4 regions of the Streptomyces sp. NPDC017056 genome follow, and region 2 is predicted to be linked to each of the others. Evidence: riboswitches for the same ligand, from Rfam matches in the RefSeq annotation. Region 2 holds a riboswitch; each other region holds the start of a gene.
What was found. Region 2 has a riboswitch for cobalamin ahead of ACH4OW_RS22165 (ribonucleoside-diphosphate reductase subunit alpha). Riboswitches for the same ligand answer to the same signal wherever they lie in the genome.
Positions count from the first base shown of each region.

Region 1: another riboswitch for cobalamin. It lies ahead of ACH4OW_RS36550 (cobalamin biosynthesis protein); the one in region 2 lies ahead of ACH4OW_RS22165 (ribonucleoside-diphosphate reductase subunit alpha).
Region 3: another riboswitch for cobalamin. It lies ahead of metE (5-methyltetrahydropteroyltriglutamate--homocysteine S-methyltransferase); the one in region 2 lies ahead of ACH4OW_RS22165 (ribonucleoside-diphosphate reductase subunit alpha).
Region 4: another riboswitch for cobalamin. It lies ahead of ACH4OW_RS14385 (FecCD family ABC transporter permease); the one in region 2 lies ahead of ACH4OW_RS22165 (ribonucleoside-diphosphate reductase subunit alpha).

Region 1 covers NZ_JBIRPD010000030.1:56,526-63,542, forward strand. The annotation lists gene ACH4OW_RS36535 (lysozyme) at 1-386, shown strand, start outside; gene ACH4OW_RS36540 (inorganic phosphate transporter) at 534-1,874, shown strand; gene ACH4OW_RS36545 (hypothetical protein) at 1,913-2,149, shown strand; cobalamin riboswitch at 2,323-2,473, shown strand; gene ACH4OW_RS36550 (cobalamin biosynthesis protein) at 2,604-3,575, shown strand; gene ACH4OW_RS36555 (cobyric acid synthase) at 3,607-5,226, shown strand; gene ACH4OW_RS36560 (putative cobaltochelatase) at 5,226-7,017, shown strand, end outside.
Region 2 covers NZ_JBIRPD010000011.1:274,616-281,632, reverse strand. The annotation lists gene ACH4OW_RS22190 (DUF3311 domain-containing protein) at 1-178, shown strand, start outside; gene mctP (monocarboxylate uptake permease MctP) at 175-1,809, shown strand; gene ACH4OW_RS22180 (GNAT family N-acetyltransferase) at 1,864-2,373, shown strand; gene ACH4OW_RS22175 (TolB family protein) at 2,413-3,774, opposite strand; gene ACH4OW_RS22170 (TolB family protein) at 3,824-5,170, opposite strand; cobalamin riboswitch at 5,470-5,611, shown strand; gene ACH4OW_RS22165 (ribonucleoside-diphosphate reductase subunit alpha) at 5,771-7,017, shown strand, end outside.
Region 3 covers NZ_JBIRPD010000031.1:48,075-55,091, forward strand. The annotation lists gene ACH4OW_RS36895 (flotillin family protein) at 1-1,410, shown strand, start outside; gene ACH4OW_RS36900 (class I SAM-dependent methyltransferase) at 1,698-2,267, opposite strand; gene ACH4OW_RS36905 (AraC family transcriptional regulator) at 2,274-3,086, shown strand; gene ACH4OW_RS36910 (cytochrome P450) at 3,223-4,545, shown strand; cobalamin riboswitch at 4,621-4,850, shown strand; gene metE (5-methyltetrahydropteroyltriglutamate--homocysteine S-methyltransferase) at 5,015-7,017, shown strand, end outside.
Region 4 covers NZ_JBIRPD010000007.1:18,643-25,659, forward strand. The annotation lists gene dtd (D-aminoacyl-tRNA deacylase) at 63-488, shown strand; gene ACH4OW_RS14365 (YgfZ/GcvT domain-containing protein) at 505-1,485, opposite strand; gene ACH4OW_RS14370 (Fur family transcriptional regulator) at 1,505-2,020, opposite strand; gene ACH4OW_RS14375 (ABC transporter substrate-binding protein) at 2,042-3,088, opposite strand; gene ACH4OW_RS14380 (ABC transporter ATP-binding protein) at 3,097-3,891, opposite strand; gene ACH4OW_RS14385 (FecCD family ABC transporter permease) at 3,891-4,988, opposite strand; cobalamin riboswitch at 5,088-5,228, opposite strand; gene ACH4OW_RS14390 (FABP family protein) at 5,224-5,787, opposite strand; gene ACH4OW_RS14395 (DsrE family protein) at 6,085-6,450, shown strand; gene ACH4OW_RS14400 (DUF3099 domain-containing protein) at 6,490-6,777, opposite strand; gene ACH4OW_RS14405 (DUF1416 domain-containing protein) at 6,900-7,017, opposite strand, start outside.

The sequences.
Region 1 (7,017 bases), on a different contig from region 2:
GGTGGAGGGCGGACGGCCGGACGCTGCCGCCGGCGCTCGACATCGAGCACAATCCGTACGACCGGGAGCACGCCTGCTACGGGATGAGCGGCACCGCGCTGGTCCGGTGGATCAAGGCGTTCAGCAACGAGGTGCTGCGGCAGACGGGGCGGCGGCCGGTGATCTACACGACGGCCCGGTGGTGGAACGGCTGCACCGGCGGCAGCCGGGCGTTCGCCGCCACTCACCCGCTGTGGCTGGCCCACTGGCACGGCACGCCGGGCAAGCTCCCCGCCGGCTGGGCGTACCCGAGCATCCGGCAGCGCGCCGGGTCCGGGGCGCTGCCCGGCGACCAGAACACGTGGAACGGCACGGCCGCGCAGCTCAGGCGCTTCGCCCGGGGCTGAACGGCTGATGCCCGAGGGACGGGACGGGCGCCTTCGCGCGACCCCTCCGGGGGCGTCACCGCGGCGCCCGTCCCAGTTCACCTTCCGTTCACCCGTCGTCCGTACGGTCCCGAGCGTCACTGCCCATCGAACTGATTGCCTGGGTGAATGGAACACATCACGCTTCTCATCGGGATCGTGATCGTCACGGCCTTGGTGTTCGACTTTACGAACGGCTTCCACGACACGGCCAACGCCATGGCCACCACCATTTCCACCGGGGCACTCAAGCCCAGGACCGCGGTGGCGATGTCGGCGGTCCTCAATCTGGTCGGCGCGTTCCTGTCCGTGGAGGTCGCCAAGACCATCTCCGGCGGGATCATCGACGAGACCGCCGGCATCAGACCAGAAGTGATCTTCGCGGGGCTGGTCGGCGCCATCGTCTGGAACCTGGTCACCTGGCTGGCCGGACTCCCCTCCAGCTCCTCGCACGCCCTCTTCGGCGGCCTGATCGGCGCGACCCTGGTGTCCGTTGGCACCAGCGGCGTGCACGCCGACGCCGTGGTCATGAAGGTCCTCATCCCGGCCGTCGCCGCGCCGGTCGTGGCCGGCCTGGCCGCGCTGGCCGCGACCCGGCTGACCTACCGGCTGGCCCGCAACCGCGCCGAGGAGGACACCGCCAAGGGCTACCGCGCCGGGCAGATCGCCTCCGCCGCGCTGGTCTCCCTCGCGCACGGCACCAACGACGCGCAGAAGACGATGGGCGTGATCACCCTCGCGCTGATCACCGGCGGCGTGGTCGCCCCGCACGCCGACCCGCCGCTGTGGGTCATCGCCTCGGCCGGTGTGGCCATCGCGCTCGGCACCTACCTCGGCGGCTGGCGCATCATCCGCACGATGGGCAAGGGCATCACCGACATCCAGCCGCCGCAGGGCTTCGCCGCCCAGACCGGCGCGGCCGCCACCATCCTGGCCTCCTCCCACCTCGGCTTCGCGCTCTCCACCACCCAGGTCTGCTCGGGCTCGGTCATGGGCTCCGGCCTGGGCCGCAAGGGCGGCGTGGTGCGCTGGTCCACGGCGGGCCGGATGGTCGTCGCCTGGGGCCTGACGCTGCCGGCCGCCGGCCTGGTCGCGGCGGGCGCCGCGTTCCTGGCGGAGCAGGGCGACTGGGGCATCGCGACCGTGGCGGTCCTCGGGCTCGCCGTGTGCGGCGCGATCTGGGCGGCCTCCCGGCGCAAGCCGGTGGACCACACCAACGTCAACGAGGGCCCGGCCGCGGAGCCGGCGGGCGTCGTCACCGCCGCGCTGCAGGCCGTCGCCCCGCCGCCCGCCGGGCCGGTCGTGTCCGCGCCCGCGATGGCCGTCACCGCGGTCCCCGCGCCCGCGATGGCCGACGCGCCGCTCGCGGACCCGGTCGGCGCCGCGCCGGTGATCGCGGCCCCGGTGGCCGCCCACCCGCACGAGACCCACGCCCAGCGCCGCGCCAAGGCCGGCTCGGCGGCCGGCTGACCCGGCCGCACGGCACCCACCAAGGAACGAGAACGCGAATGAGCATCGACTGGGCAGCTCTGGGCCAGGTCTTCGGCGTCACGCTCGTGGTGACGGTCGGCATCGTCGGCCTGTTCACCCTGGGCATCGTCGGCACGTCCCGCAAGCCGCAGCAGGAGGGCGCGGCGGCGACCGCCGGCGGCTCCGGCGGGGCGGCGCGGGCCGGGGCGTACGCCTGCTTCGCGCTGTGCGCGGCGGCCGTGGCGTACGGCATCTATCTGATCGTCGCCGCCTGACCCGGCAAGCACCGCACTCGGGGCGCCCGGTGCCGCGGCCTTTCCGCCGCGGCGCCGGGCGCCCTTCGCTGTGTCCTGGGACACAGCGTCGCCACCGCCCCGCGCCGCAGGTCAAGCGCGAGTTGACGGGCTCTCGCGGAGCGTGGTGGACTGCCGGAGCCATTCGGCGACAGATGAGGAAGTCCGGTGAGAATCCGGCGCGGTCCCGCCACTGTCACCGGGGAGCGCCCCTCCACCAAGGGCCACGGTCCGCGTCGCAGCCGAGAGGTTCCCGTACGGACTGGAAGGCCGGGGGAAGCGCCGATCCGGGGAGCCAGGAGACTCTTGTCGCCGTACCCGTCGAACCAGGGCGCGGACCCTGAGTGAGGACCTACCGCCATGCCCGGCCGCAGTTCGCGATCTTCTGTGCCTTCCCCCGTACCGTCCCTCCGAGGCGCGACGGCGGTCTGATCCGATGCGTGCCGAACACGCCGGCTACGCGTGCGGCGCGGCCCTCGGCTTCCTCGGCGACCTGGTCGCGGGCGATCCCCGGCGCGGTCACCCGGTGGCCGCCTTCGGGCGGGCCGCGGCCGCCGTGGAACGCCGGCTGTGGCGTGACGACCGCGGGCGCGGGGCCCTGCACACCGCGCTGTGCGCCGGGGGGACCGCCGCGGGCGCCGCGCTCCTCACCCGTGCCGTACGCCGCTCCCCCGCCGCCTCCGTAGCGCTGACCGCCGCCGCCACTTGGTCCGTCCTGGGCGGCACCTCGCTGGGCCGCGAAGCGCGGGCCGTCGGCGGCGCGCTCGCCGTGGGCGACCTCGACGTGGCGCGGGAGCGGCTGCCGCACCTGTGCGGGCGCGACCCGCAGGCCCTGGACGGGCAGCAGATGGCGCGCGCCGTGGTGGAGTCCGTCGCCGAGAACACCTCGGACGCGGTGGTCGGCGCCCTGGTCTGGGGTGCGGTCGCCGGTGTGCCGGGGCTGCTGGCGTTCCGCGCCGTCAACACTTTGGACGCGATGGTGGGGCACAAGTCGCCGCGCTACCACCGCTTCGGCTGGGCCTCGGCCCGGCTCGACGACGTGGCCGGTTTCCCCGGTGCCCGGCTGACCGCCGCGCTGGCGGTCCTCGCGGGACCCGACCGGCGGGGCGCGTGGCGTGCCTGGCGGCAGGACGGCCCGTCGCACCCGAGCCCCAACGCGGGTCCGGTGGAAGCGGCGTTCGCGGGGGCGCTGGGCGTACGGCTGGGGGGCACCCTGGCATACGGCGGCCGGGTCGAGCACCGGCCGGTGATGAACGGCGCCGCCGGGCGCCCCGTAGCGGTACCGGACATCGAGCGGGCCGTCACGCTGTCGCGCCGGGTGAGCGCGCTGGCGCTGGCGGCCACGGTCGCGGGCCGGTGCGCGGTGGGGGCCGTACGGCGGGCCCGTACGGCCGGGAGGGCCAAGTGAGCAGCAACGTGCGGACGGCGAGGAGCGCCACGTGAACGGACCGGGTCAAGCACCGCTCGGCGGCGGGCTGCTGGTGGCGGGCACCACGTCCGACGCGGGCAAGAGCGTGGTCACGGCGGGCATCTGCCGCTGGCTGGCCCGCAAGGGTGTCAAGGTGGCGCCCTTCAAGGCGCAGAACATGTCGCTGAACTCGTTCGTGACGCGCGAGGGCGCGGAGATCGGGCGGGCGCAGGCCATGCAGGCCGCGGCGGCGCGCGTCGAGCCGAGCGCGCTGATGAACCCGGTGTTGTTGAAGCCAGGCAGTGACCGCAGCAGCCAGGTCGTCCTGATGGGCAAGCCGGTGGGCGAACTGAGCGCGCGCGGCTACCACGCCGGGCGTCAGGAGCAGCTGCTCGGCACGGTCACCGACTGCCTCCGGGAACTGCGCCGTACGCACGACGCGGTGATCTGCGAGGGCGCCGGCAGCCCCGCGGAGATCAACCTGCGGCGTACCGACATCGTGAACATGGGCATCGCGCGGGCCGCCCGCATCCCGGTCGTGGTGGTCGGCGACATCGACAGGGGCGGCGTGTTCGCGTCGTTCTTCGGCACCACGGCGCTGCTGTCCCAGGAGGACCAGGCGCTGGTCGCGGGCTACCTGGTCAACAAGTTCCGGGGCGATGTGACGCTGCTGGAACCGGGTCTGGACATGCTGAGAAGCCTGACGGGACGGCCCACCCTCGGGGTGCTGCCGTTCGCGCACGGCCTGGGCATCGACGAGGAGGACGGCCTCCGGGTGTCGCTGCGCGGCGCGGTCCGCGAGAGCGTGGTGGCGCCGCCGCACGGCGCCGACGTGCTGCGGGTCGCCGTCGCCGCCGTACCGCTGATGTCGAACTTCACCGACGTGGACGCGCTCGCCGCCGAACCGGGCGTCGTGGTGCGCTTCGTGGACCGCCCCGAGGAACTGGCCGACGCCGACCTCGTCGTGCTGCCCGGCACCCGCGGCACCGTCCGCGCGCTCCAGTGGCTGCGCGAGCGCGGCATCGCCGACGCGGTGCGGCGGCGCGCGGCCGAAGGGCGCCCGGTGCTCGGCATCTGCGGCGGCTTCCAGATGCTCGGCGAGCGCATCGAGGACGAGGTCGAGTCCAAGGCCGGCACCGTGGACGGGCTGGGCCTGCTGCCCGTACGCGTACGGTTCGCCGCGGACAAGACCCTGGCCAGGCCGTCCGGCGAGGCGCTGGGCGAGCCGGTCGAGGGATACGAGATCCACCACGGCGTGGCCGAGGTCACCGGCGGGCAGCCCTTCCTGGACGGCTGCCGGTCCGGATCGGTCTGGGGCACCCACTGGCACGGCTCCCTGGAGAGCGACGGCTTCCGGCGGGCGTTCCTGCGGCGGGTGGCCGCCGACGCGGGCCGCGCGTTCGTCCCGGCGCCGGACACCAGCTTCGCCGCGCTGCGCGAGGAGCAGCTCGACAAGCTGGGCGACCTGATCGAGGAGCACGCGGACACCGACGCGCTGCTGCGGCTGATCGAGGACGGGGTCCCGGCGGGGCTGCCCTTCGTGCCGCCGGGGGCGCCGCCGATACCGCCACCGCCCCGCACCCCGGCCGCACCCGGCGCGGCCTCCCCCGCACCCGCACACCGCACGTCCCTCGAAGGGGGTACTCCTTAATGGCATCGGTCCCTTACCCGTTCACCGCGGTCGTCGGCATGTCCGACATGCGGTTGAGCCTGCTGCTCAACGCCATCTCGCCGGCCATCGGCGGGGTGCTGGTCCGCGGCGAGAAGGGCACCGCGAAGTCCACGATCGTGCGCGGTCTGACGGCGCTGATGCCGGACGTCCCCGTCGTCACCGGGTGCCGCTTCTCCTGCGACCCGGCCGCGCCGGACCCGGCCTGCCCGGACGGTCCGCACGAGGCGGCCGGCGCGGAGGACCGCCCGGCCCGTATGGTCGAACTCCCCGTCGGCGCCTCCGAGGACCGCCTCGTCGGCGCGCTGGACATCGAGCGGGCCCTGTCGGAGGGCGTGAAAGCCTTCGAGCCCGGCCTGCTGGCGGACGCGCACCGCGGCATCCTGTACGTCGACGAGGTCAACCTCCTGCACGACCACCTCGTGGACCTGCTGCTGGACGCGGCCGCCATGGGCGCCTCGTACGTGGAACGCGAGGGCGTCTCCGTACGGCACGCGGCGCGCTTCCTGCTCGTCGGCACCATGAACCCCGAAGAAGGCGAACTGCGCCCGCAGTTGCTGGACCGCTTCGGCCTGACCGTGGAGGTCGCCGCCTCCCGCGAGCCGGACCAGCGGGTCGAGGTCGTCCGGCGCCGCCTGGCCTACGACGCGGACCCGGCGGGCTTCGCCGCGCGCTGGGCCGCCGAGGAGGGCGGACTGCGTGAGCGGATCGCCGCCGCGCGGGCGCTGCTGCCGGACGTCGTCCTCGGGGACGCGGTGCTGCGGCAGATCGCCGCCGTCTGCGCCGCGTTCGAGGTGGACGGCATGCGCGCCGACATCGTGATGGCGCGCACCGCCTGCGCGCTGGCCGCCTGGGCGGGCCGTACGGACGTCCGCGAGGAGGACGTACGGCAGGCCGCCCTGCTGGCGCTCCCCCACCGGCGCCGCCGCAACCCGTTCGACGCCCCCGGCCTGGACGAGGAGAAACTCGACCGGACGCTGGAGGAGTTCGGCGCGGACGAGGACGACGACCCGGAGCCGGACCCCGACGGCGGTCCGGAGGGCGGTCCCGACGGGCCGGGCGGCGGGCAGCCGCCGCAGGACGGCGACGGCGGCACCGACGGCCCGCAGGGCGAGGACGCCCAGGCACCGCACGACCAGGCACCACACGACCAGCCGCAGCTGCCCGAGCAGCCGCAGGCCCCCGAACAGGACCCGGCCCCCGCCGAGCCGAAGGCACAGTCCGAGGGCACCGGCGAAGGCGCCCCCGGTGACGGCGGCGAGACGGCCGCCGTCGGCGCGGGCGAGCCGTTCCGTACGCGGCGGCTGGACGTGCCGGGACTCGGCGAGGGCGCGGACGGCCGCCGGTCGCGGGCCCGTACGGCGCACGGCCGCACCACCGGCGCCCGGCGCCCGCAGGGCACCCTGACCAAGCTGCACCTGGCCGCGACCGTGCAGGCCGCCGCGCCGCACCAGGTGGCGCGCGGGCGCCGCGGCCCCGGGCTGGTCGTCCGCCGCGACGACCTGCGCGAGGCGGTGCGCGAGGGCCGCGAGGGCAACCTCGTGCTGTTCGTCGTGGACGCGTCCGGCTCGATGGCGGCGCGCAAGCGGATGAGCGCGGTCAAGGGCGCGGTGCTGTCGCTGCTGCTCGACGCGTACCAGCGGCGCGACAAGATCGGCATGATCACTTTCCGCGGCTCCCAGGCCGAGCTGGCGCTGCCGCCCACCTCGTCGGTGGAGGCGGGCGCGGCCCGGCTGGAGTCGCTGCCCACCGGCGGCCGGACACCGCTGTCCG
Region 2 (7,017 bases):
CTTCGTGGCGATGCTGTGGGTGAGCTCGTACGCGAAGGTCGAGCCGACGCTCGCCGGCGTCCCGTTCTTCTACTGGTACCAGATGCTCTGGGTGCTGATCTCGACCGCGCTCACCATGACCGCCTACAAGCTGGTCCAGCGTGAGCAGCGCCTCCGCAAGGGGGGTGCGTCCCGGTGAAGGACGGCGTGAACGGCGTCGCGCTCGCCGTCTTCATCTTCTTCTTCGTGGCCGTCACGGTCATGGGCTTCCTGGCGGCGCGCTGGCGCAAGGCCGAGCAGTCCGACAACCTCGACGAATGGGGCCTGGGCGGCCGCAGCTTCGGCACCTGGGTGACCTGGTTCCTGCTCGGCGGCGACCTCTACACCGCGTACACCTTCGTCGCCGTGCCCGCGGCGATCTACGCGGCGGGCGCGGCCGGGTTCTTCGCCGTGCCGTACACGATCCTCGTCTACCCGCTGATCTTCACCTTCCTGCCGCGCCTGTGGTCGGTCTCGCACAAGCACGGCTACGTCACCACCTCCGACTTCGTGCGCGGCCGATTCGGCTCCAAGAGCCTGTCGCTGGCCGTGGCGCTCACCGGCATCCTCGCCACGATGCCGTACATCGCGCTGCAACTCGTCGGCATCCAGGCCGTGCTGGACGTGATGGGCGTCGGCGGCGGCGAGAACACCCACTGGTTCGTCAAGGACCTGCCGCTGCTGATCGCCTTCGGCGTGCTGGCGGCGTACACGTACTCGTCCGGGCTGCGGGCGCCCGCCCTGATCGCGTTCGTCAAGGACGGCCTGATCTACCTGGTCATCGCCGTCGCGATCGTCTACATCCCGATCAAGCTGGGCGGCTTCGACCACATCTTCGCGGTCGCCAAGGACACCTTCGCGCAGAAGAACCCGGCGACCGGCAAACCGCGCGGCGAACTGGCCAGCGGGCCGAACGCGCAGTGGGCGTACGCGACGCTGGCCCTCGGTTCCGCGCTCGCGCTGTTCATGTACCCGCACTCGATCACGGCGACGCTGTCCTCCCGCAACCGCAACGTGATCCGCCGCAACACCACCATCCTGCCGCTGTACTCGCTGATGCTGGGGCTGCTCGCGCTGCTCGGCTTCATGGCGGTGGCGGCCGGGATCAAGGTCCAGAACGGTCAGCTGGCCATTCCGCAGCTGTTCGAGAACATGTTCCCCGACTGGTTCACCGGCGTGGCGTTCGCCGCGATCGGCATCGGCGCGCTGGTGCCGGCGGCGATCATGTCCATCGCCGCGGCGAACCTCTTCACCCGCAACATCTACAAGGACTTCCTCAAGCCCGGCGCCACACCCGCGCAGGAGCACAAGGTCGCCAAGCTGGTGTCGCTGCTGGTGAAGGTGGGCGCGCTGGTCTTCGTCCTGACCATGGACAAGACCGTCGCCATCAACTTCCAGCTGCTGGGCGGCATCTGGATCCTCCAGACCATGCCGGCCCTGGTGGGCGGCCTGTTCACCAACTGGTTCCACCGGTGGGCGCTGCTGGCGGGCTGGGCGGCCGGCATGCTCTACGGCACCCTCGCGGCGTACGGGGTGGCCAGCCCCACGCAGAAGCACTTCGGCGGCTCCAGCGCGGAGATCCCCGGCATCGGCGAGATCGGCTACATCGGCCTGACCGCGTTCGTCCTCAACGTCCTCGTGACGGTCGTGCTGACCGTCGTGCTGCGCGCCGTGCAGGCCCCGGACGGCGTCGACGAGACGTCCCCCGAGGACTACACGGCGGACGCGGGCGACAAGGGCGTCCAGGTCGAACTGCCCCCGGCCACGGCGGGAGTGCCGGCGGGGCACTGAGGGACCGGGTGCGGTGCCGGGGGCGTTGTCACACCCCCGGTGCACACTTGCCTCATGGACATCATGATCAGGGCCGCACGGCCGGCGGAGTTCGACGCGATCGGTGAACTCCTCGTGGCGGCCTACGCGGCGGACGGACTGCTGGCGTTCGGGGCCGACGACCCGTATGCGGGCAAGCTGCGCGATGTCGCGCACCGGGCCGAGCACGCCGAGGTGCTGACGGCGATCGACGCCGACGGCGCGGTGCTGGGGGTGGTGACCTTCGCCGCCCCCGGCAGCCCGTACGCCGAGATAGCCGGTCCCGGCGAGGGCGAGTTCCGGATGCTGGCCGTCGCCCCCGGCGGGCGCGGGCGCGGCATCGGCGAGACGCTGGTGCGCGCCTGCATGGACCGCGCCCGCTCCCTCGGCCTGTCCCGCATGGTGCTCTCCGCGATGCCCCACATCGACAAGGCCCATCGCGTGTACGAGCGCATCGGGTTCACGCGCATACCCGAGCGGGACTGGGAGCCGATACCGGGCATCAGGCTGTGGGCATTCGCCTGCGGGCTGGGCGACGCGACCTAGCGGCTCAGCACGACCGGTGCCGGGTCTGACTCGCCGGTCTTACGGCCCCACCCGCCGTACGAACACGTCCGAGGCCCCGTTCGTGTCGCCCGGGACCAGGTTCGCCGCGTTGGAGTCGAAGGCGACGAGGCGGCCCGTGGCGTCGGTGGAGGCGTTCGAGGAATAGCCCTGGGCCTGGGTGCCGTCGGTGGCGACGCTGACCCGCTCGACGGTGCCGGCCCGCAGATCGCGGACGAAGATGTCCTGGGCGCCGTTGGTGTCGCCGGGCACCAGGTCGGGGGACGAGGACTGGAAGTACAGGCGGCGGTTGTCGGCGGACAGCACGCCCTGGCCGGAGGAGCCGGACTGCGGCTGCTTGCCGTCGGGGGTGAGGCTCATCTGCTCCGTGGTGCCCTTGACGAGGTCGCGGACGAACAGGTCCGGGCGACCCGTCGGGTGGCCGGGCACCACTTCACCGTACTGGCTGGAGAAGACCGCGTAGCGGCCGTCGGGGCTGAGCGAGGCGTTCCAGGCGCCCACCGGCTCACCGGCCGAGCTGAGGCTCGCCACGCTCGTGCGGCCGGTGTCCAGGTCGTGCAGGAAGAACGGGTAGCTGTGCGGTCTGCGCGGGCCGGCCTCCTGGCGGGCGGCCCGGGCCGGCTTCGGGGGCATGTTGGACGCTTTGGAGATGAAGCCGACCTTGCGGCCGTCGTAGCTGATCACCGGACTGGCGGAGGGGCCTGCGGCCTGCTCGCCGCCGGTGACGGAGACACTCACCCGGGTCACGGTGCCGGTCTTGCGGTCGCGTACGAAGATGTCCTGGGCGCCGTTGGTGTCGCCGGGCACCAGGTCCTCCCGGCTGGAGGCGAATGCCACGTACCGGCCGTTGGCGCTGATCATCGGCATCTGGGCGCCCTGCTTGCCCTGCGGGGGCCGCCCGTCGAGGGTGACGCTCTCGGTCCGCCCGGTCCTGCGGTCGTGGACGAAGATGTCGGTGTCGGCGTTGGTGTCGCCCGGCACGAGGTTGGCCGCGTCGGAGGCGAAGGCGACGTACCGCCCGTCGGCGCTGATGGACGGGGTGGACGACCAGGAGTCGGCCTGGGCGCCGTCGCTCGCCACGTTGACGCGCTGGACGGCGCCCGTGCGCAGGTCCTTCACGAAGACGTCCGACCTCCCGTTGGTGTCGCCGGGCACCAGGTCGCTCGCGTCGGAGGCGAAGGCGACGTACCGCCCGTCGGCACTGATCGCCGGGCCGGACGAGCCGTCGTTGGCCTGCGCCCCTTCGGCGGTGACGCTGACCCGCTCGGTGCCGGACGGCGGCGGGGTCCGGGCGCCGGCCGTCGTCGCGGGCAGCAGCGCGGCGAGCGCGCACACGCCCGTCACGGTGGCGATTCTCCGGGCGGTGGTGCGGGTGGTCCTCATGGTGGGTTCCCCTCCTCGTGGGTACGCCGCCGCGTCAGCGCGCGGTACGTCAGTGCTCCAGCCGCCGGACGAACACGTCGCCCGTCCCGTTCGTGTCGCCGGGCACCAGCCCGTCGTCGCGCGAGTCGAAGGCCGCCAGCCGTCCGGTGGCGTCGGGTACGGCGATGTTCGTCCAGGACGCCGACTGGGCGCCGTCCACGCCGACGTTGACCCGCTCGACCCGTCCGCTGCGCAGGTCGCGGACGAAGCCGTCCACCTGCCCGTTGGTGTCACCGGGCACCAGGTTGGCGGCCGCTGAGGTGAAGAAGAGCCGCCGGTTGTCGGCGCTGAGCCGCCCTTCGGAGGACCAGCCGTTGCCCTGGGCGCCGTCGTGGGCGCGGGACAGCAGCCGGGTGGTGCCCTGTTCCAGGTCGCGGGCGAAGAGGTCGTACGTGCCGTTGGTGTCGTCCGGCACCACGTCGTCGGCCACGGCGGCGAAGACCGCGTACCGGCCGTCGGGGCTGAGCCGGGGGAACGGTGACACGCCGACCACGGCGTCCGTGGTGCTCAGGCTCGCCGCCCTGGTCCGCCCGGTGGCCAGGTCGTGGACGTACATGGGGTCCTGCGGCGGCGGGCGGCGGAAGCCGGGCCGGGCGGGGGTGAGATTGGTCGCCTTCGAGGTGAACGCCACCCGGCGGCCGTCGGCGCTGATCGACGGGAAGGCGGACGGGCCGTCGGCCTGGCTGCCGTCGCTCGCCACGCTGACCCGTTTCGTCGTTCCCTTCTGCACATCGTGGACGAAGACGTCCAGGCGCTCGTTGGTGTCGTCGGGCACCAGGTCCGGGCGGTGGGAGCCGAAGGCGAGGCGGTGGCCGTCGCCGCTGAGGGCGAAGTTCTGGACCCCGTATCCGTACGGGGATGTCCCGGCGCCCGCGGTGGGGCTCACGGTGCGCCCGGTGCGGCGGTCGTGGACGGAGACGTCGCCCTCGCCGTTGGTGTCGCCGGGGACCAGGTTCGTCGCGCTGGAGTAGAAGGCCACATACCGCCCGTCGGCGCTGATCTCGGGCGAGCCGGAGAGGGCGTCGCCGCGGGTGCCGTCACTGGCGACACTGACCAGGTCGACCTTTCCCGTCCGTAAATCCTTGACGTAGACGTCCTGTTGGCCGTTGGCGTCGATGGGTCCCAGATTGGTGGCGTCCGAGGAGAATGCCACGAACCGCCCGTTCGCGCTGAGCCTCGGATCGCCCGAAAAACCGTTTCCCTGCGTTCCGTCCGCGGCGACGCTGACCCGCTCGGTGGCCGGGGCCGCCGCCGTCTCCGCGACGGCCGTGGCAGGCAGCGCGCCCGCCACGACGCAGACCCCCGCCATCAGACCCGCAACCCGGACCGCGCCACGCGCCGCACCGGTTCTTCGCATGTCTCCCCCCTCACACTTGTCCCCCACCCGCCCCATCGGGCGACAGAGCAGACAAGGAGCCAATACGCTTCAGGGGTCCCGGTCAACGCATCAGGGATGTTCCGCGCCACCAATACGCCCCCTGCATCAGCCCCCGTCCAGGCGGCCCGCGAACCGCCCCACGGCAGGCCGGAAGCGGCCCCGGAGCGGACCGCGGGGCGCCTTGCTGGGCCCGGAGAATGGCCTCGGGACGGCCCCCGAATACCACGGCTTCGGACAACCCCGTCGCAACGCGACACAAGATATGGGGGTGGGTGCACGAGGCGGCACAAGATGTATGCTCGTGCTCGCTGTCGTCGCAGGGGAATCCGGTGCGAATCCGGAACTGTCCCGCAACGGTGTACGAAGTGCGTAAATCCGCACCCGTGAGTCCGAAGACCTGCCCACAGCACGCCCGCGCCAGGACCGGCGCGGTCGTCGATACGTCCGGGTCTCGCGGGTTGGACCGGTGGACGCTGCGCGGTGTGCCCGCGCGCCCCTTGCCGTGCCGGGGGTGCCGCACGCCCGCACGCGGCCGTCGCGCTCCTCCCCAGGCCCCCGCCGAGTGAGGGAGAGCAGCACGTGACCATCGCGCCAACGGAGCCCGCAGCAGCCGAGCAGGTCGTGCAGCCCGCGAAGGACACGCAGCCCCGGCAGGGTGCCGACGGCCGGGCCGAGGACGGCCCCGGCGCCGCCCTGCTGCGCACGCTGACCGACCTCACCGCCGACCTGGCCGCCACCGACCCGGGCAAGATCGCCGCCGCCGCGCTGCGCGGCCGCCACCCCGGCTCGGACGAGGCCGAACTGCGCTCCCTGGCCATGGAGGCCGCGGCGGGCCTGATCGGCGACGAGCCGCAGTACTCCAAGCTCGCCGCGCGCCTGCTGACCCGCGCCATCGCGGAGGAGGCGGCCGCGGAGGGGGCGGTCGCCTTCTCCGCCTCCGTCGCCACAGGCCACCGCGAGGGCCTGATCGCCGACTCCACGGCCGAGTTCGTGCGCACCCACGCCGACCGCCTGGACGCACTGGTCGACCGCGCCCTGGCGGACGGCGCCGACGACCGGTTCGGCTACTTCGGCCTGCGCACCCTGCACTCCCGCTACCTGCTGCGCCACCCGATCTCCCGCCAGGTGATCGAGACCCCGCAGCACTTCCTGCTGCGGGTGGCCTGCGGCCTGGCCGAGGACCACAGCGAGCGGGCGCTCGCCGACGTCGCCGAGCTGTACCGCCTGACCAGCACCCTGTCGTACCTGCCCTCCTCGCCCACGCTGTTCAACTCCGGCACCCGGCACCCGCAGATGTCCTCCTGCTACCTGCTGGACTCCCCCCTGGACGAGCTGGACTCGATCTACGACCGCTACCACCAGGTGGCGCGCCTGTCGAAGCACGCCGGCGGCATCGGCCTGTCGTACTCCCGGGTCCGCGCCCGCGGCTCGCTGATCCGCGGCACCAACGGCCACTCCAACGGCATCGTGCCGTTCCTGCGCACTCTGGACGCCTCGGTCGCGGCCGTGAACCAGGGCGGCCGGCGCAAGGGCGCCGCCTGCGTCTACCTGGAGACCTGGCACGCGGACCTGGAGGAGTTCCTGGAGCTGCGCGACAACACGGGCGAGGAGGCCCGGCGCACCCACAACCTCAACATCGCGCACTGGATCCCCGACGAGTTCATGCGCCGCGTCGAGGCCGACGCCGACTGGTCGCTGTTCTCCCCCAGCGACGCGCCCGAGCTGGTGGACCTGTACGGCGACGAGTTCGACGCCGCGTACCGCAAGGCGGAGGCCGAGGGCCGCGCCGTCAAGCAGGTCCCGGCCCGGGTCCTGTACTCGCGGAT
Region 3 (7,017 bases), on a different contig from region 2:
GTCGTCGTACTCCTCGTCCTGCTGGCCCTCGTCGTGATCACGCGGTACAAGGTCGCGGGTCCCAGCGAGGCCTTCATCATCACCGGCCGGCGCGGAAGGAAGTCCACCGACCCGGAGACCGGCCGCGTCTCCATCGACAACAGCGGCCAGAAGGTCGTGGTCGGCGGCGGCGTCTTCGTCGTGCCCTTCGTCCAGCAGCGGTTCACCCTCGACCTGTCCAGCCGGCACATCCCCATCGCCGTGCGCGGCGCCGTCACCCTGCGCGGCGTCAAGGCCAACCTCGAAGGCGTCGCGATCGTCAAGGTCGGCGGCAACGAGGACGCCATCCGGGCCGCCGCCCAGCGCTTCCTGCAACAGCAGGACGGCATCGTCGGCTTCACCCAGGAAGTGCTCTCCGGCGCGCTGCGCGCCATCGTCGGCCGGATGGCCGTTGAAGACATCATCCGCGACCGTGCCGCCTTCGCCGGGCAGGTCGCCGAGGAGGCCGAGACGAGCCTGTCGGGCCAGGGCCTGATCCTCGACGCCTTCCAGATCCAGGACATCACCACCGAGGGCTCCTACCTGGAGGACCTGGGACGGCCCGAGGCCGCCCGCGCCCGCCAGGAGGCCGACATCGCCGAGGCCATCGCCAAGCGCGCCTCCGAGCAGGCCCGCCTCAAGGCGGCCGAGGAGATCGCGATCGCCGAGCGGACCTTCTACCTCAAGCAGGCCGAGATCCGCGTCGAGACCGAGGCCGCTGCCGCCAAGGCCGACGCGGCAGGACCGCTGGCCGAGGCCGCACGCCGCCAGGAAGTCCTCGGCGAGCAGGAGAAGGTCGCCCAGCGCCAGGCCGCGCTGACCGACCGCGAACTCGACACCCAGGTGCGCAAGCCCGCCGACGCCGCCCGCTACCAGGCCGAGCAGGAGGCCGAGGCCCGCCGGGTCGCGCTGGTCAAGCAGGCCGAAGCGGACGCCGAACGCGCCCGCCTGACCGGCGAGGGCGAGAAGGCGCACCGGGCCGCGCTCGCCGACGCCGTACGCATCGAGGGCGAGGCCGAAGCCACCGCCATCGCCGCGAAGGGCGCGGCGGAGGCCGAGGCGATGCGCAAGAAGGCCGACGCGTTCGACCGGTACGGCGACGCGGCCGTCATCCAGATGCTGGCCGAGGTCCTCCCGCAGGTCGTCGCCAAGGCGTCCGAACCGCTGAGCGCCGTCGACAAGATGACCGTCATCTCCACCGACGGCGCGAGCCGGCTCTCCCGTACGGTCACCGACAACGTGGCGCAGGGCATGGAACTCCTCAGCTCCACCACCGGAGTCGACCTCGCCGAACTCCTCAAGGACTTCACCCGGCGCGGCACGGCCCGCCCCGCCGACGCACCGTCAGCGGAGCCGGCGGCCGCCAACGGAAAGATAGAGATCACCGACTGAACGCGCCGCCCTCATGGGAGGGCGCGACCGGAGCCCGGCGGGAATTCCCGCCGGGCTCCGCCTACAGTGACCCGATGGACAGCCACCCGGACCAGAGCGTGCCATCAGGCCGGGTGTCGGTCCGCCTCACCCCCGTGGAAGCGAACCTGCCGCGTCACTCGTCAACCTGGTCTGCGCGGAAGCGCAGCGGAGAGCGCCAGGGTCCGTTACGAGCCACGCCAGTTGGACGCTCTGCCCTCCCTGCCCACCGAGTTCCGCGTCCGCTGGGACTGAGCCATGCGCCGGCCTCAGCGTGCGGCGTGGAAGCGGAACCTGCCCTTGGCGAGGGCGACGTCGGCCGGGCCGAACCCGGCGGCGCGCAGTCGCCGCGGCAGGGTCTCCGGCGGCACGGGCACGTAAGTGTCCCCGAGGTGCAGCAGGCGGAACATCGCGCTCGCGCGCCCGTCGCAGCCCGCGAAGACGCCGCCGGGGCGCAGCACGCGACGGGCCTCGGCGAAGAGGCGGTCCTGCTGCCCGGGGGACGGGACGTGGTGCAGCATCGTGAAGCAGACGACGGCGTCGAACGCGCCGTCGGGAAACGGCATCGACGTCCCGTCGCCGTGCACGACTTCGACCCGGTCCCCATACGTTTTCTGGAGGTTCTTGGCGAACTCGGCGTCGACTTCCAGGACACTGAGACGACCCGGCACACGGCGTTCGAGCACGCGCGTGGTGGCGCCGTAGCCGGGGCCGATCTCCAAGGTCTCGGTGCCGAGTTCCACTCCGTCGAGGGCCCACGGGAGCAGGTTCTGCTCGACTCCCCGTGCCCACTTGCCGGAACTGCAGATCCATTGGTGTACGCGGTTCATGGAGGCCATGCTGCGATGCTAGGAAGCGCCGACGACGTCCACCACGAGGTAGGGCGACAGGTCCTGTCGCGATACGGACAGCTGGCACCTCACGGCGGGTTTCCGCAGGCCGCGGTCATCGTCGGCAGCTTCGCGGTCGACGACGGCCAGTGGTACGGGCGGCACTGGCACACGACGCACCAACTGGCCTGGGCGGAGCGGGGCGTCATCGCCGTACGCGCCCAGGGGAACACCTGGGTCCTGCCGCCGACCATGGCGCTTTGGATACCGGCCGGCGTCGAGCATGCGACGGGGGCGGCCGGCGCGGTCGTGGGCCGGAGCCTGTACTGCGCGCCGGACCGCTGCCCGGTGGACTGGTCGGCGCCCACCGTCGTGGGCGTCTCGCCGCTGCTGCGCGAGCTGATCGCGTACCTGGCGGACGACGGCCTGCCGGCGGAGGCCAGGGAGCGGGCGGAAGCGGTGTTGATCGACCAGTTGCGTCCGGTGTCGGTGACGACCGTACTGGCGCCGCTGCCCAGCGACGACAGGGCGCGCCGCGTCGCACGTGCCCTGCGTACCCGGCCGTCGGACAGCCGGACGCTGGCGGAGTGGGGCGCGGAAGTGGGGGCGAGCGCGCGGACCTTGGCCCGCGCGTTCACCGCGGAGACCGGCATGCCGTTCGGGCAGTGGCGCACCCGGGTGCGCCTCCAGGCCGCGATGCCGCTGCTGGCGGGCGGCGCGACGGTGGCTGCGGTGGCCCCACGGGTCGGCTACGCGTCACCGAGCGCCTTCGTGGCGGCATTCAGGCGCGTGGTCGGGGTGCCGCCGGGGGTCTACTTCTCGCCGTGAGGGGGACGGCAGCCGCCTTCCCGGTCACGCCGGGTGGGAACGACCGCGCGCTCCCGGCGCAAGGCCGTCGACGCCGGAGACAACCGTGGATATCGTCGTGCTCTGGTGATCACAGAGGCCGTTAGGAGGCGTGACCATGCGTATTCCGGGTCCCGAACCCCGGGCGGACGGTGGGGTGGGCGCTGTTGCGGCGGCGGGCGGGCTGCACAACTACCAGTTGCTGCTGCATGCCGAGTACGGGCCCGTCGTACGGTTCCAGCTTCCCGGCGCCGAGACGGCCGTGTCCGTCGCCGACCCCGTGCTGCTGGAGGCTACGGCTCACCTCGACAAGCGGCCTGAGCGGCTGTTCGAGTTCCTGGCCCCGCTGTGCGAGGCGGGCAACCTCCAGGTGCTGCCGGCCGACGAGCACGCCCCGTGGCGGCGCCTGCTGCTGTCGGTGCTGGCCGGACGCCCCTCCCACGAGCGGCACTTCGAGCGGTTCACCGCCCTGGCGACGGCACTGGCGGACCGTTGGGCCGGGCAGGCCGACCGCGGGCCGGTCGCGTTGCAGAAGGATTTGACCGCGCTGTCGCTGCGGATGATCTGCGAGTACGCGCTGGGCGGCGACGCCGCTGACCCGGACGGCGTCGTGACCGCCTTCGAGGAGGTGCTCACCGAATATCTGGGGCGGCTCTACCAGGTGCCGGTGCCGGGGACGCGGGAGGAGCGGGAGCGGCGGACGGAGCGGGCCCTCGCCTACCTCCGCGCGACGGTCGACCGGGTGGTCGCGGCGCACCGCTCCGGCGGCCCCGCCGACCGGAGCGATCTGGTCGGTGCGCTCGTCGCGGCCGGTGAGCGGCCCGCGCGGATCCGCGACACCGTCATGGTGACGCTGCTGGCCGCCCATCACACCACCGGAGTGGCGGTCTCGTGGACCCTGCATCTGCTGGGGCGCCACCCCGAGGTGGGCGAACGGGTCGCCGAGGAGCTGGACCGGGTGCTCGGTGACCGCGCGGTGCCCGGGTACGCCGACCTGCGGCGGCTCACGTATCTGGACATGGTCCTCAAGGAGTCGATGCGGCTGTTCCCGCCCGGTCCTTACGGTGCGCGGGAGACGACCGAGGACCTCGCCCTGGGCGATTACGAGATTCCGGCCGGGACGACGGTCTTCTACCCGTTCTGGGCCGTCCACATGAACCCCCGCTACTGGCCCGAACCCGAGAGGTTCGTGCCCGAGCGTTTCCTCGCGCGGGAGGTGGCCGGGCGGCCGAGGCTGGCCTACGTCCCGTTCGGCATCGGGCCGCGAAGCTGCGAGGGCGCCGCTCTCGCGACGGTCGAGGCCCAACTGGTCCTGGCCGTACTGCTCAAGCGGTTCCGGTTCCGGCCCGCGCCGGGGCACGAGGTGACGCCGGTCGAACGGTTCGTGCTGTGGGCGGCCGACGACATCCGCATGAACGTGAGCCCGCGGCCGTCCGCGTAGGCCGGTCGCGGCCCTCGTGTCCCATCTCACGTACCGCCATGTGAACAGGGGTGTCCGTGCGAGCCGCGCTCGATCTACTGTGTCCGTGCAGCTGGTTCGCCCTGCCCGCCAGGCAGGCGCGTCGTAAGAGGGAACCCGGTGGGAATCCGGGACTGCCCCGCAGCGGTGAGCGGGAACGACCGCCGTCATACGCACTGGATCCGGGCCGCGGATCCGGGAAGCGACGGCCAGTAGGTGTCCGCCGGACGACGATCCGGCAGGCGTGCCCGCGAGTCCGAAGACCTGCCCGTTGCCCGCGCGCGTCCATGCGTGCGCGGACATCCCGGTGACCCCGAGGGAGGGTCGGCGACCACAGCTGGCGGGCACGGGCGTCATCGGACGCCCCATGGTCCGTCCGGTCCGTCATTCCTTCGCGTTCTCGTCCCGTCGCCGGGGTTCGGAGAAGATCACGCTCGCGAAGGAGAGTTCCGTGACAGCGAAGCCCGCAGCCGCGGCAGCACGGGCCACCGTGTACGGCTACCCCCGCCAGGGACAGCACCGGGAACTGAAGAAGGCCGTCGAGGGGTACTGGAAGGGCCGCGTCACCGCGGACGCCCTGCTGGAGACCGCGAAGGACCTGCGCCGTTCGAACTGGCGGCAGCTGGCCGACGCCGGCATCCACGAGGTACCGACCGGCGACTTCTCGTACTACGACCACGTCCTGGACACCAGCGTCATGGTCGGAGCCGTCCCGGACCGGCACCGCGCCGCCGTCGCGGCCGGCGCACTGGACGGCTACTTCGCGATGGCGCGCGGCACTCAGGACGTGGCGCCGCTGGAGATGACGAAGTGGTTCGACACCAACTACCACTACCTGGTGCCCGAGTTGGGGCCCGACACGGTTTTCGCCGCGGACTCCGGCAAGCAGGTGGGAGAACTGGCGGAGGCACTCGCCCTCGGGCACACGCCACGCCCGGTGCTCGTCGGCCCGGTCACCTACCTCCTCCTGGCCAAGCCCGCCCCCGGGGTCGCCGCCGACTTCGAACCGCTGACCCTGCTCGACCGGCTGCTGCCGGTGTACGCCGAGGTCCTGGGCGATCTGCGCGCGGCCGGGGCCGAGTGGGTGCAGCTGGACGAGCCCGCCCTCGTACAGGACCGCACCCCCGCCGAACTCAACGCCGCCGAGCGCGCCTATCGCGTGCTGGGCGCCCTCGCCGACCGCCCGAAGCTGCTGGTCGCCTCGTACTTCGACCAGCTCGGTGAGGCGCTGCCCGTCCTCGCCAAGGCCCCCGTCGACGGTCTGGCGCTGGACTTCACCGAGGCGGCCGCCGGAAACCTGGACGCGCTCGCGGCCGTCGGCGGCCTGCCCGGCAAGCGCCTGGTCGCCGGTGTCGTCAACGGCCGCAACGTCTGGATCAACGACTACGAGAAGTCGCTGGCCACGCTCGGGACCCTGCTGGGCCTGGCCGGCCGGGTCGACGTGGCCGCGTCCTGCTCCCTGCTGCACGTGCCGCTCGACGCCGCCGCCGAGCGCGACATCGACCCGCAGGTCCTGCGCTGGCTGGCGTTCGCCAAGCAGAAGACCGCCGAGATCGCCACGCTCGCCCGCGGACTCGCACAGGGCACGCACACCATCGCCGCCGACCTGGCCGCCAACCGCGCGGACCTGGCCTCCCGCGCCGGTTCCGCGATCACCCACGACCCCGCGGTACGCGACCGGGCCGCCGCCGTCACCGACGCCGCCGGGCGCCGTGCGGCGCCGTACGCCGAGCGGGCCGCCGCCCAGCGCGCCCACCTGGGCCTGCCCCTGCTGCCGACCACCACCATCGGCTCCTTCCCCCAGACCGCCGAGCTGCGGGCCGCCCGCGCCGAGCTGCGTGCGGGGCGCATCGACACGGCCGGGTACGAGGAGCGCATCAGGAACGAGATCCGCGACGTACTCGCCTTCCAGGAGAAGGCGGGCATCGACGTCCTCGTCCACGGCGAGCCCGAGCGCAACGACATGGTGCAGTACTTCGCCGAGCAGCTCGTCGGCTACCTCGCCACACAGCACGGCTGGGTCCAGTCGTACGGCACGCGCTATGTCCGTCCGCCGGTGCTCGCCGGGGACATCTCGCGGCCCGAGCCGATGACGGTGCGCTGGACCCGGTACGCGCAGTCGCTCACCGACCGCCCGGTCAAGGGCATGCTGACCGGCCCGGTCACCATGCTCGCCTGGTCCTTCGTCCGCGACGACCAGCCGCTCGGCGACACCGCCCGCCAAGTGGCCCTGGCCCTGCGCGACGAGGTCGGCGACCTGGAGGCGGCCGGCGCCTCGGTCATCCAGGTGGACGAGCCGGCGCTGCGCGAGACGCTGCCGCTGCGCGCCGCCGGCCGCGCCGCGTACCTGGCCTGGGCCACCGAGGCGTTCCGCCTCACCACCGGCGGGGTGCGCGACCGCACCCAGATCCACACGCACATGTGCTACGCCGAGTTCGGCGACATCGTCCAGGC
Region 4 (7,017 bases), on a different contig from region 2:
CCGAACGGCCCCGGCGAGGTACGGCTGTCAGGGTCCCGGGCGCGCCGTGCATCATGGCCTGTATGCGAGCTGTGGTGCAGAGGGTCGACGGCGCACGCGTCGAGGTGGACGGCGAGACGGTCGGTGAGATCGTCGGTGAGGGGCTGTGCGTGCTGGTCGGGGTCACGCACGACGACACCCAGGCGAAGGCGGCGCAGCTCGCCAGGAAGCTGTGGTCGGTGCGCATCCTGGACGGCGAGAAGTCCTGCTCGGACACCGGAGCGGGGCTGCTGGTGATCAGTCAGTTCACTCTCTACGGTGACGCCCGCAAGGGCCGCAGGCCCACCTGGAACGCGGCGGCGCCCGGGCCGGTGGCCGAACCCCTCGTCGACGAGGTCGTCGACCGGCTCCGCGAGCTGGGTGCCGAGGTGCAGACGGGCCGCTTCGGCGCGGACATGAAGGTGTCCCTGACGAACGACGGCCCGTTCACGGTGCTCCTGGAGGTCTGAGCCCCCCAAACAGGCCCTACGGCTCGACCACGACCTCCTGGGCCGCCGCCGTGGTCTCCGCCAGCAGCTCCGCGTCGACGGGCACGTTGCGCTTGACGAGGGCCAGGGCGATGGGGCCGAGTTCGTGGTGGCGGGCCGAGGTGGTCACGAAGCCGAGCTGGCGGCCTTCCGCGCCGTCGGCGGCGAGGCGTACGGGGGCGCCGTGCGGCGGCAGGTGCACCTCGCTGCCGTCCAGGTGCAGGAAGACCAGGCGGCGCGGCGGCTTCCCCAGGTTGTGGACGCGGGCCACGGTCTCCTGGCCGCGGTAGCAGCCCTTCTGGAGGTGCACGGCGGTGCCGAGCCAGCCCAGCTCGTGGGGGATGGTGCGGTGGTCGGTCTCCATGCCCAGCCGCGGCCGGTGCGCCTCGACGCGCAGCGCCTCCAGGGCCAGGGTGCCGGCCGCCGGCCCGTTGGCCGCCGCGAAGGTTTCCAGTTCGCCGCGGGGCAGGAACAGGTCCCGGCCGTGCGGGGTCTCCCGTACGACCGCGTCCTTCGGGGCCTCGGCGATGGAGCCGGCCGGCAGGTGGACGACCGCGTAGTCGTCCGTACGGTCGGCGACCTCGACCCGGTAGAAGAACTTCATGCTCTCCAGGTAGGCGATCAGCGCCTCCTCGGTGCCCGGCTCGGTGTGCAGCCAGGTCGTCTCCCCGTCGTCGACGAGGTAGAGGGCGTGCTCGATGTGGCCGTTGGCGGAGAGGATCAGGGCCTCGGTGGCGTGTCCCGGCGCGAGGTCGCTGACGTGCTGAGTCAGCAGCAGGTGCAGCCAGCTGAGCCGCTCGGGGCCGCTGACGGTGACCACGCCGCGGTGCGAGAGGTCGACCAGGCCGCGGCCGTCCGCGAGGGCGCGTTGCTCGCGGAACAGGTCGCCGTAGTGGGCGGCGACACCTTCGTCGGGGGCCTCGGCCGGAACGGCACCGGGCAGCGACAGCAGCGGACTGGCTTCACGTTGGCGCGGCATACCCCAAGCGTACGACCGGCTAGGAAGCGGGCACCGACCCGCCCTCCGCGTCCGGGCCGCCGTCCGTGCCCGACCCGCCGTCCGTGTCCGACCCGCCGTCCGGCGCCGGCGCGGTGTCCTTCTCGCCGCACGCCGCGCAGCGCCCGAAGATCGCGAAGTGCTTGAGGTCCGTGTCGAAGCCGAACGTTTCCCTGAGCGTCGTCGTGAACGGTTCGGCGATCGACAGGTCGGCCTCGATCACTTCCGTGCAGTCCCGGCACACCAGGTGGATGTGGTGGTGCCGGTCGGCGAGGTGGTACGTGGGGGCACCGTGCCCGAGGTGGGCGTGGCTGACCAGTTTCAGTTCCTCCAGCAGTTCCAGGGTCCGGTAGACCGTGGAGATGTTCACGCCGCCCGCCGTCCTGCGCACCTCGGTGAGGATGTCGTCGGGGGTGGCGTGCTCCAGCTTGTCCACGGCCTCCAGGACGAGCTGGCGCTGCGGGGTCAGCCGGTAGCCGCGCTTGCGGAGGTCACTCTGCCAGTCGGTGGTCACCACGCTCCCAGTGTAGGAGGGCGGTCAGCCGGTGCGTACGCCGCGCAGGTAGCCGGAGAGCGCGGTGACGGCCGCGGGATTGCGCGGGCTCTCCACCAGATCGGCGTAATCCATGACGTAGATGCGGTCGTTTTTGATCGCCGAGACGTTCTTCAATGGCGCGTACGACTTGAGGAACGACTTCTTCTGCTCGGCGGTCGGCGTGCCGTAGTCGTTGATCACGATCACGTCGGGGTTGCGCTCGACCACCGACTCCCACCCGACCGTGACCCAGGAGTCCTTGAGGTCCTTCATGACGTGGTCGCCGCCGGCCTTGGTGATGATGTCGTGCGGCCCGGCGAAGCGGCCCGAGGTCAGCGGCTTGTCCTGGCCGCCGTCGTAGAGGAAGACGGAGGGCCGTTCGCCCTCCTTCGGCGCCTTGGCCTGCGCGTCGGCGACCTGCTTGCGGTACTTGGTGACCAGCGCCTCGGCCCGGTCCTCGACGTCGAAGATCTTCCCGAGGGTCCGCAGGTCGGTGTAGAGCGCGTCCAGCGGCGGCATCACGCCGCGGGCGCGGTCCCGGCCGCCGTCGGTCCCGTTGCGGCAGGACTCGGTGAGCACGTAGCTGCCGATGCCGAGCTTCTTGAGGGAAGCGGGCGTGACGCCGCTGTCCTCGCCGAAGCCGTAGTTCCAGCCCGCGAAGACCAGGTCGGCCCTGGCGTCCAGGGCGATCTCCTTCGTGATCGCCTTCTTGGACAGCCACGGCACCTTGGCGTACGCGTCCTTCCAGGCCACGGCGTCGATGTCGCCCCGGTACTCCGGCGTGACGTACCCGGCCATGTGGTCCTCCAGGCCGAGCGCGAACATGATGTCGGCGATGCCGATGTCGTTGGTGACCACGCGCCGCGGCGCCTTGTCGTACGTCGTCTTCGTACCGCAGTTCTCGACCGTGACCGGGTAGTGCCCTGACCCGGCGCCCGACGCCTTGGCCGAGCCGTCCTTGCCGTCCTCGGCGACCTGCGCGCCGCAGCCGGTGAGCGCGGCGAGCGCGAGGGCGGTGAGCAGGGCGGCGGAGCGGTGGCGGGTGCGCATGGGGGTCCTCACAGGGTGGCCGGCGGGTCGGTACGGGCGGGCAGGCGGTCGAACAGCAGCTGTACGGCGCCGGTCTCGGGGTGCGGCACGCGGTGCGCGCGCACCCCGAACACCTCGGCCAGCAGCTCGGTGCCCAGCACGTCGTGCGGCGCGCCGGAGGCGACGATGCGGCCGCCGGAGATGACGTACAGCTCGTCGCAGTGCCCGGCGGCCAGGTTCAGGTCGTGCAGCGCGGTCAGCACCGTCAGCCCGCTGTCCCGCACCAGCGCCAGCAGCTCCAACTGCTGCGCGATGTCCAGGTGGTTGGTCGGCTCGTCCAGCACCAGCACCTTCGGGTCCTGGGCCAGCGCGCGGGCGATCAGCACCCGCTGCTTCTCGCCGCCGGACAGGCTCAGGAACGAGCGTTCGGCCAGGTGGGCGGCGCCGGACCGCGCGAGGGCCGCCTCGCACACCCGGAGGTCGGCGGCGCTCGGCCGCCCCGAGCCGCGCTGGTGCGGCAGCCGCCCCATCGCGACGACCTCGGCGGCCGTGAAGCCGAACTCGGTCGCCGACTCCTGCGGCAGCGCGGCCAGGTGCCGCGCCCCCTCGCGTACGCCCATGGCGTGCAGGTCGGCGCCGTCCAGCCGCACGGCGCCGGCGGCCGGGCGCAGCGCCCGGTAGGCGCAGCGCAGCAGGGTGGACTTGCCGCTGCCGTTGGGCCCGACCAGCCCGACGACCCGGCCGCTGCCGGCGTGCAGGGTGATGTCGTGCACGAGCCGGGCGCCGGCCACGTCCACGGACACCGCGTCGATGTCGATCCGCATCACGCACCGCCTCCGAAGGAGTAGCCGCGGCGCCGCATCAGCAGGACGAAGCAGGGCACGCCGATGACGGCGGTGAGCACCCCGACGGGCAGTTCCACGGGCGCCAGCAGCACCCGGCTCAGGATGTCCACCCACACCAGCAGCACCGCGCCCAGCAGCGGCGCCACGGCCAGCACCCGCCGGTGCCCGGCGCCCACCAGCATCCGCGTCACGTGCGGCACCATCAGCCCGACGAACCCGATCGCCCCGCTGACCGCGACCACCGCGCCGGTGACACCCGCCGTCACCACGAACAGTTCCCGGCGCAGCCGCCCCGGGTCCACGCCGAGCGCGGCGGCCGACTCGTCGCCCATGGCCAGCGCGTTCAGGCGGCCCGCCGAGGCCATCAGGTACACCAGCGCGGCGGCCACCGCGGCCGCGGCGATCGGCACCGAGCCCCAGCCCGCTCCGCTGAGGCTGCCGAGCAGCCACATCATCGCGGACCGCGCGGCCTCGCCGCGGTCGGCGGCGAACACCATCAGGGTGGCGAGGGCGGAGAAGCCGTAGTACATCGCGGAGCCGGTCAGGACCAGCCGCAGCGGCGTCAGCCCGTGCGCGCTGCGGGCCGCCAGGTACACCAGCGCCATCGCCAGCAGCGCCGAGCCGAAGGCGGCGGTGGACAGCGCCCAGACGCCGAGCGCGGCCAGTGAACCGAAGAGCAGGACGGCGTTGGCGCCGACCGCGGCGCCGGAGGAGACGCCGAGCACGAAGGGGTCGGCGAGCGCGTTGCGGACCAGCGCCTGGACGGCGACGCCGATCGCGGAGAGCCCGGCGCCCACGACGGCGGCCAGCACGGCGCGGGGGAAGCGCAGCTCCCAGACGATGGTGTAGGCGGAGACCTCGCCGGCGGAGATGGTGCCGCCGCTCAGGCCGGCGCCGAGGTAGCGCAGCACGTCGCCCCAGCCGACGCCGGAGGCGCCGAGGCCGACGCCGCACAGCAGCGAGCCGAGCAGGGCGGCGGTGAGCCCGGCGACCAGCGGGCCGGTACGCAGCGGCGCTGCGCGGCGCGGCGCCGTCGCGGGGGCCGGGGGTGCGGCGGTACGGGCGGGGGCGGCCAAGGGACCAGCGCCTTCGGCTCGGGCCGTGTCCGTACGGGAAGGGGCCGTGGTCCGAGGCGCGAGGCCGGCGGCGGCGTCCCCTCGCAGTCCACGGCGAGTTGTCGGAACGGGCGCCCCCGCGGGCGATCGGGCTGGCGGAAACAGGGTTCCGCTCACCGTTGCGGGTCAGCGCCGGACTCTCACCGGACTTTCCCCGCGGGGCGCTCTGCGTCTGTCGTTATGGAGAAGACGGCTGTTACTTGAAGAAGGCGATGCCGTCGTCCGGCAGGTCCTTGAGGTCCTTGGCCCACTCACTGGGGTCGACGACCTTCTTGAGGTGCGCGGACATGTACGGGCGCAGCGGCACCTCGGGGGTGGTCTTCTCGCCGACCCACATCAGGTCGCTGTTCACGTACCCGTACAGGCGCTTGCCGCCGCTGTACGGGCCCGAGGCGGCGGTGCGCGCGACGGCGTCGGTGGCCAGGTCGATCTGCGGCTTCTGGTCGGCCAGCTCGCCGTACCAGACCTCCGCGACGCCACCGTCGCGGATCATCACGACCTCGACCTTGCGGTCCTTGTCGATGCGCCAGTAGCCGGCCTCGGTCTCCAGCGGCGCGACCTTCTTGCCCTCGCCGTCCAGCACCCAGCTGTGCGAGGTGTATTCGAGGAAGTCGCGGCCGTCGTGCGTGAAGGTGACCTCCTGGCCGAAGTTGCACTTCTCGGTACCGGGGAAGTCCGCGACGCCCGCGCCCTCCCAGTTGCCGAGCAGGAAGGCGAGGGGCACGAGGGCCGGGTTCAGGTCGGACGGGATCTCGATCATGAGCTCAGGCGATCTGTATTAGGGGGAAAAGGCAGGGGCGCGCGAAGCGCTCGTATGAAGGGCGGTGGTGGTGACGGGCGGGCGGGTCTCTAGCGCTGGCCCTGGTACAGCTTCTTCCAGGTCAGCCCGGCGAAAGCGACGACGCCGACGGCTACCAGGACGAGCAGGGTGGTGAAGACTGCCTCAAGCACGAGCGCGCTCCTCGGACGGAGTGAGGTATTACGGACCGGGAGCGAGTCTAGTCGGCGTGGCCGAGGGCAGCGCTGTGAGGTCCGCCGCGCGCCCTAGAGTGGCCGTATGGCGAAGAAGCTGGTGATCAAGGTGACAGCGGGGGCCGACGCTCCCGAGCGCTGTTCGCAGGCGTTCACGGTGGCGGCGGTCGCCGTGGCGAGCGGGGTGCAGGTCTCGCTGTGGCTGACCGGGGAGTCGGCGTGGTTCGCGCTGCCGGGCCGGGCCGCGGAGTTCGAGCTGCCGCACGCGGCGCCGCTGCCGGACCTGATCGACTCCATCACGGCGGGCGGCGGCACCATCACCGTGTGCACGCAGTGCGCGGCGCGCCGCGACATCGAGGAGAAGGACCTCATCGAGGGCGCCCGGATCGCCGGGGCGCAGGTGTTCGTCAGCGAGGTCATGCCGGACGGCGTGCAGGCGCTGGTGTACTGACGCAGGTGTACTGACGCTGGTGTACTGACCCGCGGCGGTTCAGCGGCGGCCGGTGCCGGGGCCGTGGTCGTCGATCTCGCGCCACCAGCGGTCGGACTCCGGGTCGCCGGACTCGTCCCACCAGCGTTCGCCCGGCTCCCTGCGGTTGCCGACGATCGCCGCGAACGGCGGGATGACCATGGCGACCACGCACATCGCCACGGCCGCCGGCACGGACCACAGCCGGACCACGCCCCACGCCAGCACGAACAGGGCGATGCAGACGCCCATCAGGGCGAAGTACCGGCGGTGCCGGCGCTGCGCGGGCGGGCGCTGGTGCGCGTACATGACTCCACCGTAGGTCGGGCCGCGGCCGCTGGGAAGCGCGGCGGGCCGCACCCCCAGCCAAGGCGTCCAAACCCCTGGGGTGCGGCCCGGCGGCCGTACGTGCGTACGTATGGGTGTCGCCGTCAGACGGCGATGGCGACCTCCGCGAGACCGCCGTGCTGCGCGACGACGGTGCGGTCCTTCGCGGTCGCGCCCGGAACCAGGGCGCGCAGCGTCCAGGTGCCCTCGGCCGCGTAGAAG